Regions from separate parts of the Methylobacterium sp. Leaf94 genome, predicted to be linked through region 3. Evidence: riboswitches for the same ligand, from Rfam matches in the RefSeq annotation. Region 3 holds a riboswitch; each other region holds the start of a gene.
What was found. A riboswitch is a leader RNA that binds a small molecule or an ion and turns the genes downstream of it on or off. The one in region 3 is predicted to bind cobalamin.
Positions count from the first base shown of each region.

Region 1: linked by a shared signal. The riboswitch ahead of ASG63_RS01965 (TonB-dependent receptor) and the one ahead of ASG63_RS06910 (TonB-dependent siderophore receptor) in region 3 are both predicted to bind cobalamin.
Region 2: linked by a shared signal. The riboswitch ahead of ASG63_RS22720 (TonB-dependent siderophore receptor) and the one ahead of ASG63_RS06910 (TonB-dependent siderophore receptor) in region 3 are both predicted to bind cobalamin.

Region 1 is NZ_LMRM01000002.1:37,604-40,872, forward strand. It holds gene ASG63_RS01955 (FdhF/YdeP family oxidoreductase) at 1-605, opposite strand, end outside; gene ASG63_RS01960 (hypothetical protein) at 913-1,224, shown strand; cobalamin riboswitch at 1,301-1,502, shown strand; gene ASG63_RS01965 (TonB-dependent receptor) at 1,611-3,269, shown strand, end outside.
Region 2 is NZ_LMRM01000064.1:16,443-19,711, reverse strand. It holds gene sigJ (RNA polymerase sigma factor SigJ) at 1-775, opposite strand, end outside; gene ASG63_RS22725 (hypothetical protein) at 762-1,157, opposite strand; cobalamin riboswitch at 1,728-1,937, shown strand; gene ASG63_RS22720 (TonB-dependent siderophore receptor) at 2,121-3,269, shown strand, end outside.
Region 3 is NZ_LMRM01000009.1:8,574-11,842, forward strand. It holds gene ASG63_RS06905 (DUF2934 domain-containing protein) at 1,015-1,203, opposite strand; cobalamin riboswitch at 1,375-1,590, shown strand; gene ASG63_RS06910 (TonB-dependent siderophore receptor) at 1,930-3,269, shown strand, end outside.

The DNA.
Region 1 (3,269 bases), on a different contig from region 3:
GTGCCTTTGCCGACGCCGATGGCCGCCTGGAGGGCGATGCCGCTGGCCTCGTGGCACATGTTGGAGCAGTCGGGGAAGTTGTTGGTGCCGTAGTGCCGGGCGAAGAGCTGGTAGACGTAGGCGGCTTCGTTCGAGGCGCGGCCCGAGGTGTAGAACTCGGCCTGGTCCGGGTGGTCGAGCCCGCGCAGGGTGGCGCCGATTTCCGCGAAGGCGGCGTCCCAGGTCGTGGCGACGTAGCGGTCGCTGGCCGCGTCGTAGCGCATCGGATGCGTCAGGCGGCCCTCGCCCTCCAGGGCGTAGTCGGTCCAGCCGCGCAGCGCGCTCACGGTGTGCTTGGCGAAGAACTTCGGCGGCGTGCGCTTGTCGGTGGCCTCCCAGGACACCGCCTTCACGCCGTTCTCGCAGAACTCGAACGAGGACCCGTGCGCCGGATCGCCCCAGGCGCAGCCGGGGCAGTCGAAGCCGTCGGGCTGGTTGGCCTTCAGCATGGCGCGCGCACCCGACAGGGGCGCTCGGCTTCCCAGCAGGTGCTTGCCGCAACTTTTCAGGGCCCCCCAGCCGCCAGCCGCGGAGGAGCGCTTCGGGGTCGCGACCGGATGATCCATGACGGGGTCCTGAGGGGCAGGGCTCGCATGGCCGACGATCGGCCGCGAAGCGGAGCAGTCTCGCCCCAGCGATATCGCGATGCACAGCGCGCGCTCAATCGCGCGAAAACGCAGGCCAGTCATGCCGTTAGGGGTCCCATGCGTTTTTTGCAGAGCCGATGAAGACCGGGTTAAAACCGTTCCAGGCCGCAATGCGGAAAATCGGGACCCTCCTCTTCGGCCCCGGTCCCTGGCGGAGGGCGGGTCGATCGCCTAACCCTCGGGCCGGATCGGCCGCTGGAAAGCGGGGAAGACGGGAGCGTGGGAGATGCGGACGCCGGTGAGGATCTTCGCGGCGGCGGCCGTCGGCCTCGCGGTCGGCCTCGCGGTGATGGCGCATGACCGGCAGGTGGGCGCCGAATGGGCCGTGTCGGCCGAGCAGATCGCCGACGCGCAGGCCTACGGCAAGCCCGGCGTGGAGCTTCCGCCGGGCCACATGGTGACCGCGCCCCAGCGCAGCGAGGGCGCGGAGCGCCTTCCCCTGAAATGGATCCTCCTCGGCCTCGCGGCCGGTGGCGCGGTCCTGGCCGGCACGGGCCACCGGCGCGCGCCGGCGCGGAAACCGGATGACCGACCCTGACGCCCGACGCCTGTCGCCTGCCGGGCACACCGGCCCGAAAACCCCGCGCGGCCATTGACGCCGTCACCGCGTGTCGGGCTTCCTGGCGTCGGACGGTTCCTCCCCGGAGGATCAAAAGGGAACGCGGTGAGGAGTTTTGCTCCAACGCCGCGGCTGCCCCCGCAACTGTAAGCGGCGAGTTCCTCATCAGCACGTCACTGGGTGTCTCGACATCTGGGAAGACGATGAGAGGGCGGTGACCCGCGAGCCAGGAGACCTGCCGTCAGTCGTGGTCACACGCGAAACGCATCGGGCGGGGTGTCCTGGTGGGTGTCGGGGCGGATGCCGTGCGGCATCCGGGCCGGCCTCGTTCGCGGTGACGTGCCACAGACGTCGCCCGAGGTCCCATGTCGTCCTCCCGTTTTCGCTCGTTTCCCCGTTCACGGCCCACCGCCCGATCCTGGCTCCTCGGCGCCTGCGCCGGTTTCCTGCCCTACGGCGCCGGGATTCCGGACGCGTTCGCCGAGACTGCGCAGGCGGACCTCGCCGAATTGTCCGTGACCGCCGAGGCCCCGGCCAGCGGTGGCCGCGGGCCGGCCGCCCATGCGGGATTCGTCGGCGGCGTCACCGGCATCGGCGGCGGCCTCCGCAGCGTCGATGCGGCGAGCGCCGGCGTGATCTCGGGGGCGGCACTCAACGGCCGGCCGATCACCCGGCCCGGCGAGGCGCTCGAGAGCGTGCCCGGCCTCATCGTCACCCAGCATTCCGGGGAGGGGAAGGCCAACCAGTTCTTCCTGCGCGGGTTCAACCTCGACCACGGCACCGACATCGCGCTTCACGTGGACGGCATGCCGGTGAACATGCGCACCCACGCCCACGGCCAGGGCTATGCCGACCTGAATTTCCTGATCCCGGAACTCGTCGGCGCGGTCGAATTCCACAAGGGACCCTACTTCGTCCGCGACGGCGACTTCGCCTCTGCCGGCTCGGTGCGGATCGACTATCTCGACACGGTCGCGCGCAACCTCGCGCTGACGTCGCTCGGCAGCTTCGGCTACAAGCGCGCCCTCAGCATCGCCTCCGCGCCCCTCGGCGAAGGCCACCTGCTCGTGGCCGGCGAGGCCCAGACCTATGACGGCCCCTGGGACGTGCCCGACCGCCTCGCCAAGCTGAACGCCGTCGTCCGCTACAGCCAGGGCACGGCCCTCGACGGCTTCGCGCTGACGGGCATGGCCTACTGGGCCAAGTGGAACGCCACCAACCAGATCCCGGAGCGCGCCGTGGCGGAGGGGATCATCGGCCGCTTCGGCTCCCTGAATCCCACGGACGGTGGCGACACCGGCCGCTTCTCCCTCTCAGGCCGCTGGAGCCGGACGAGCGACGCCGGCATCACCCGGGCGAGCGGCTACGTCATCCGCTACGGCATGAACCTGTTCAACGACTTCACCTACTTCCTCAACGATCCGGTGAACGGCGACCAGTTCCGCCAGCGCGACAGCCGGGTGCTCGGCGGCGGCGAGGTCAGCCACACCGTCGAGGGCACCCTGTTCGGCTTGGCCGTGGAGAACGAGATCGGCCTCCAGACCCGCACCGACGCCATCCGGGTCGGCCTGTTCAACACCACGGCGCGGCAAACCCGCTCGACCGTGCTCGATGACCGGGTGCTGGAGGCGAGCGCGGCCCTCTACGTCGAGAGCCGGATGCGCTGGACCGACTGGCTGCGCACCAGCGTCGGCGTGCGCGCCGACGGGTTCTCCGCCGATGTCCGCTCGGACACGCCGGCCAATTCCGGCACGGCCCGGGACGGGATCGTCAACCCGAAGCTCGGCCTCGTGCTGGGACCCTGGTTCGACACCGAGGTGTTCGTGAACTACGGGGGCGGCTTCCACTCGAACGATGCCCGCGGCGTCACCGCCACGGTGGATCCGGCGAGCCCGCTCTTCAACATCAGCCGCTCGCCCTTCCTCGTGCCCTCGACGGGCTCGGAGATCGGCCTGCGCAACCGCAGCCTCGCCGGGCTGGAGACGGCGGTGACGCTGTTCCAGCTCGACTTCGCCTCCGAGAAC
Region 2 (3,269 bases), on a different contig from region 3:
GGAGCATTCCACCGGGCTCCAGGCTGAAATAGCCCGGCAGGCCGTCGATCCAGAGGTCCTGCAGCTTCCGGGCATGCTGGATCCACGACTTACGCGCAGCCCCCTCGAACATGCGCGTGACTTTGTCGATGCCGATGATAGGCCGAGGAAAGGCGAGAACCTTTCCGCCTCCGTCCGAGTGCACGATAATGGAGTCGGCCAGCATGGTGCGGAGCGCCGCGATCTCGCCCGAGGACACCGCCTCGAAGAAAGCCTTGGCGATACGTACACCCTCTTCCGGCTCGACAGGGAAGCGCGGGCGTGCGGACTGCACGTGCTTCCTGGCTCGCGCGGCGAGCTGACGGACCGCCGGTGGTTCACGCCGGAGGGTGACCGCGATTTCCGCGAGCGGGACTGCGAAGACGTCGTGCAGGAGGAACGCGGCCCGCTCCAGCGGCGAAAGCCTTTCCAAGGCGAGCATCAGTGTAAGCGTCAGGTCGTCGCCCGGGGCTTCGTCCGGGACCAGGGCAACGGGTTCAGGTAACCAGGTTCCGAAATAGGTCTCACGCCGCACTCGGGCGGACTTCATGACGTCCAGGCAGAGCCGCGTCACTGTCCGCGAGAGGAAGGCACCGGCCGAGGCGACCTCGGCGTGGTCGACGTGCCGCCAGCGCAGCCATGCGTCCTGTACGACGTCCTCGGCTTCGCCGAGCGACCCGAGCATACGATAGGCGAGCCGGATGAGCCGCGACCGTTCCTGCTCGAAGACGCGGGTCGGATCATCAATGGTCGGCATGGCGGAACGACCAGACGCTGAGGGCAACAGCAATAAGCGCAGGAAGTGTCACCGCGGGGAAGTCTCGGGGCAGCGCCTCCGGCCCGCAGATGCCCACTGCAACTTCCCAGAAGTGGAACAGCGCATGGCCAGAGAGCCAGATCGCACCCATGCTCCAGAGCAGGACACGCGATCCGGGTCTCACGGCCCCGTACACGAAACCCAACCCGATCAGCACGAAGATCAGGCCGATATCGCGCAGGAAGTGCTGATTGAAGGGGCCTGTTGTCGTCACGCCCGGCACCGCGAAGTACCATGCCTCGGGTGAGGTGAGCATGAAGATGCCGTTTCCGGCCAGTCCTGCGCCGAGGATGCCGGCGAGTACCGGAATCGTCTTGATCATCGAGCTCTCCCACGTGATTGGTTCACGTGAGTGACGATGCACTGCCGTCTGATGTGACATGGGGTGCAAGTTTCCGAGGGGCACCTTTCGGAACCTCGGCCTTGCACCATCCATGTCACTAGACACCTGCTGCCTGCCCCGATGTTCGAGCGTGGCGATGAAGCACTCGATCAAGCCATGACACGGAGCCCAGGGACGCCTCGACCGCGGCGATATCTATCGACGAACGACCGCTTTCGAGATGCTCAGGCGTGGGCATCAATGGCGACATCGGGTCGGGTCCTGACGGTCCGCTGTATGACCGGGTTGTGTGGAATGCGGTCCGGCTGCTTTCGATCGGAAGATGTCCTTAAGTGGCCTATCGTGGAGGCCATCGGGCATCGGACAGTTGCAGCACCAGGCACAGGCTGCCTAACCTCTCACCCCAGATGGACCACAGCCTCCGCTCCTGAACACCGCAGACAGCCCCAAACCATCTGAAGACGCACAACCATCCAGAACCATACCGATGCAATGTTACAATGTTGCGGAAAATGGCGTCCCCTCGATTGACTATGCGGCGGCGCCCAGCGAATGTCTGACCGTCAAGGTTCCTGCGGGTCGTCGGTTCGCGGGCTAAGAGGGAATTCGGGGTGCTCGCAGGAGTGCTTCCGAAGCTGCCCCCGCAACTGTCAGCGGCGAGCCCTTTCCGATCATGGTCACTGGTGCGTTGCACCGGGAAGGCCGAGGCGAGGGCAACGACCCGCGAGCCAGGAGACCTGCCTTGCACCACGATACGTCTCTCGGGCGGGGTGTCCCGGCGGAGCGCATGAGCGGGCTCGGCTGCTGACGCGGCCGATCCCGTGAGGGCACCCGCTCGGCCGCCGCTCGACAACCTTGAGCGCACCGGTGCCCCTTCGTCCCAACCTGCCGACCTCGAAGGCCCCGATCCTGAACCTGCCCGTTCCGGCGAAGCGTCGTCGGATGTCGAGGCGTCGAGGATCGCACTACGCGCTCGCCGCAATCCTCTCGGCGGGGGCGCCTGCCTTGGAGGCTCGGGCGCAGGAGGCCGTCACGCTGGAGGAACTCTCCGTAGAGGGAGCTGGCGGGAGTGCCCCAGTCGTCGTTGGTGCTGGCCCCAACCCGGGGATAGGCCTAATCGGTCCGACCCCGGGCTACCGGGCCGACCGGGCGGTGAGCAGCACGAAGACCGACACGCCTCAGCGCGACGTGCCCCAGGTCGTTACCGTGGCGCCGCGCGAGGTCATCACGGATCTCGCCGCCACCCGGGTCGACCGAGTCTTCAACTACACGCCCGGCGTCGCCCAGCAGAACAATTTCGGCGGCCTGACGGTGTTCAGCTACGCCATCCGCGGCACGACCACCTCGGAACTTTACCGCAACGGCTTCCCGATCAACCGTGGTTCGCCGCCGCCGCCCGATACCCAAAACGTGGAGCGCATCGAGGTGCTCAAGGGTCCCGGCGGCGGCCTGTTCGGGCGCAGCGACCCGGGCGGCCTCGTCAACTTCGTCACCAAGCAGGCGACCGCCGAACGCTTCGTCGAGATGGGCGGCCTGTGGGGCTCGTTCGAGCAGTTCCGCGGCACAGTCGATGCCGGCGGCGCCCTGAACGAGGATAGCACGCTGCTATACCGCTTCAACTTCGCGGGCGGCCGCCAGAACAGCTTTCGCGATTTCGTGGATGGCGACCGACTCCTCGTCGCGCCCGTGGTGAGCTGGCAGGTCACGCCGGACACGAAGGTCACCGTCGAGACCGAGATTCTGCGCAACCGCATCGTGGTCGACCGGGGCGTGATCGCGATCAACAAGCAGCTCGGATTCCTGCCGATCTCCCGCTTCCTCGGTGAGCCCGGGCAGAGCACGTACCAGAGCTCGGACACGATGCAGGTCCGGGTGGAGCACCGCTTCGACGCCGACTGGCAGATGCGGCTGGCCACCCACTTCAACACCGGCTCGCTGGTCGGGGAATCGGCAGAGGTGCGTGGCCTCGCCGCCGACAACCGCACGGTTCTGCGCGACCGGAATTTTCGCGATTACCGCTGGGATACCGCCATCGGCCAGGCCGAGGTGGTGGGGCGCTTCGCCACCGGCGATCTGAGCCATACCGTACTT
Region 3 (3,269 bases):
GCGGCAGCTCCAAGCGAGGCAAAACAGATCAGAAGCATTTGCGCACCAACGACACCGGAAGCCAGACTACCTAGGTATTGAGAGGACACAAGCGGAAATAAACAGCACTTTTGTGCTTTGCACAATTTCAGCTGCACTGCGGTCGTTAGTCCATTATCAACCTTAGCACTCCGTGAGCGACCCAACAGAGGAAGACGACCCAGGCTAGAGCCAGTCCGAACCCCAGCCCCAGGACCATGAGGGTCGAGACCCCGTGCCCGGCGCGGCGGAAGGCGGCCCGCCGCGGCGGGATCGCGGGCCCGTCGACACGCGGTTCGGGATCGTTGGTTTTCTCCGGCAATCGCTCGATAAAGAACCCGAAGGCGATCGCCGTCGCCCGCACGGGCCGTATCGCGCCCTAAGCCGTCGCTCAGCACCGACCGCGTCGCCCGCGCCCTCATGGCGCGCGGCACATCCGGTGCGGGCGCAGGCGACGCGGGAACGGAGCGTTCCCGAACGGGAAGTCCCGATCCACGGATCACGGCGCAGTCCGGGCTGTTTCCGACTAGCCCGGCGGCGCCGCCGGATCTGGCGCGTCGAACGGCGCCCCCGCCCGCGGCGTCGCGACGGCGCCGGCCGGGCCTGCGCCCTCCCCATGCTGTCCGAGGGGGGATGTCCCACGTGTCCGCTCACCGCCAACGCCCGGATTCGGCGGGGGTGTCGGAACCGGGCCGGGAGGGCGGTCGCTTCCTGAAGCCCCTGCGCGCGGCGCGCGGCCTATGCCGGCGCCCGCTCGCCAATGTGGTCGGGGCCGAATACGACACTGTCCTCTCGCAGCTGGAGACCGGACGGGGACGGGTCCCACCGAATTGCTACCGCGCCTGGGCGGCCGTCCGCGACGTCCCCGCCTAGGCCCTCGTCCGGGACCTGATGCGCGTCGACGGCCCGTTCACCCACGCGATCCTGTTCGCGGACCACGACGCGGTGGCGGCGAGCGGCTGAGGCGACCCGCCCCCGAGCCCGTCCCCGGCGCCGTCAGGGACAGGCGGCGTCCTCCTGCGCCGGTGCGGCCGACTTCGGGGCGTTGCGGGCGCGCTCGGCCCGCAGCTCCCGCTCGGCCATCAGCCAGAACTCGACCTCGAACCCCTCGGGGCGGTGGTTGCGCTCCCAGATCTCATGGGCGCGCTCGCGGATCCGCTCGAACGTGATCCCATCCTCGGACATCGTGCTCTCTGCTCCTTCAGTCTCGGTCACAGCGTCACAGCCCGGTTCTCCCTGCGGGGCCAACGCTCCACGGCGGGATTTGTCCCCCGATCCGCGTGAGGCCGCCCCGGTCGCCCCCTTCGCCGGGCAGGCTGCCGAACCCCGGGGGATTTGACGGCGGCGCCGGAAACGGCCTAGCTTACCCGCGACGGTTCCTCTTTAACGAGGATCAAAAGGGAACGCGGTGAGGGCGAGAGTCCGAGGCCGCGGCTGCCCCCGCAACTGTAAGCGGCGAGCTCCTCATCAACACGTCACTGGGTGAACGGTCCGTCAGGACCCGGGCCTGGGAAGACGATGGGAGGGCGGTGACCCGCGAGCCAGGAGACCTGCCGTCAGTCGTGGTCACACGCGAAACGCATCGGGCGGGGTGTCCTGGTGGGTGTCGGGGCGTTCGCTTGCCGCGAACGGACCGACCTCTTCGCGGTGACGTGCCACTCCGCGCGACTCGTCGCGTCAGCCGTCCCGTCGATGCCCGTCCTCGCCCGCAAGTCTTGCTCCCGCATGCTCCCTCCGGCCGCCCCGCGCGGCCCGGTGACGGCTGCGCCGCGGACACGCCGGCCCCGGGCCCCGCTTGCCAATTGTAATGTTATAACATTCAGTCTAGCGGAGACGGCAGGTCGGCCCCGACCGATGCCCGCGCCCTTGTTCGGTTGCCCCATGTCCGGTTGCCCCACATCCCGTTACCCTATGCCCGTCGCCCCCATCCCGTCCCGAACCGCGAACGCGCGCGGGTCGCGGCGAGGCCCGACCTTGCCGTCGCGACACGTCCTGCCCCTGGCGGCCCTGCTCGGCGGCCTGCTGCCGATCTCCGCCGAGGCCGAGACCCGGGAGGTCCCGCCGGCCGTCACCCTGGAGACCCTGGAGGTCGCGGGCTCCGGGCGGGGCGGCCCGGCGCCCGCCGAGGGGCTCAACCTGCGCAGCCCCGGCCGCAGCGCCAGCCGCCTCGGCCTGACGGCCCTGGAGACCCCCGCCAGCGTCGACGTGATCGCGGGCGAGACCACGCGGCTGCGCGGCCAGAACACGGTGGCGGAGGCCGTCACCCAGAACGCCACCGGCATCACCACGGTGGCGGCGCCGGGCAACGGCAACGGCGCCTTCACGGCCCGGGGCTTTTCCGGCCCGAACTCGATCCAGCAGCTCTACGACGGCACCCGCCTGTTCGTGGGCGCCGGCACCGTCACCTTCCCGTTCGACACCTGGAACGTCGAGCGCATCGAGGTGCTGCGCGGGCCGGCCTCCGTGCTCTACGGCGACGGCGCCATCGGCGGCGTGATCAATGTCGTCACCAAGAAGCCGGTCTTCACGCCCCTCAACGAGGCCCGCGCGGCGGTCGGCTCGGACGGTCTGGCGCGTCTGGCCCTGGATTCCGGCGGCCCGATCGGGGAGGCGCTCGCCTACCGCCTCAACATCAGCGGCAACCGGGCCGAGGGCTGGATCGCCCCGGACGGGAGCTTCCGCAACCTCGCGGTCTCGGGCGCCCTGACCCTGCAGGCGACGCCGGACCTCGCCGTCACCCTGAGCCACGATTTCGGCTATCAGGAGCCGGCCCGCTACTGGGGCACGCCCCTCGTCGACGGGCGCATCCGCGACGCCCTCCGGTTCAACAACTACAACGTCCGCGACGCCCAGATCCTCTGGACCGACAACTGGACGCAACTGCGCGCCGAGTGGACGCCGAGCGCCGACGTCACGGTCCGCAACACCGCCTACCGGCTCCAGAGCCGGCGCCAGTGGCGGGACGTGGAGCAATACGCCTTCAACCGCGGCACAGGCCGGATCGACCGCTCCGACTACCTCGAGATCTACCACCAGCAGGAGCAGATCGGGAACCGCCTCGACGCCACCTTCCGCGGCACCCTGTTCGGCTTCCGCAACGAATTCCTGGCCGGGTTCGACGTGAACCACATCGCCTTCCGGCACACCAACAACTTCTATTTCGACACCACCACCAGCGTCGATCCCTTCGCCTACGACCCGGGCCTGTTCCCGGCCGAGGGCCGCGCCCGGCCCGCCTACGCCACCAGCAC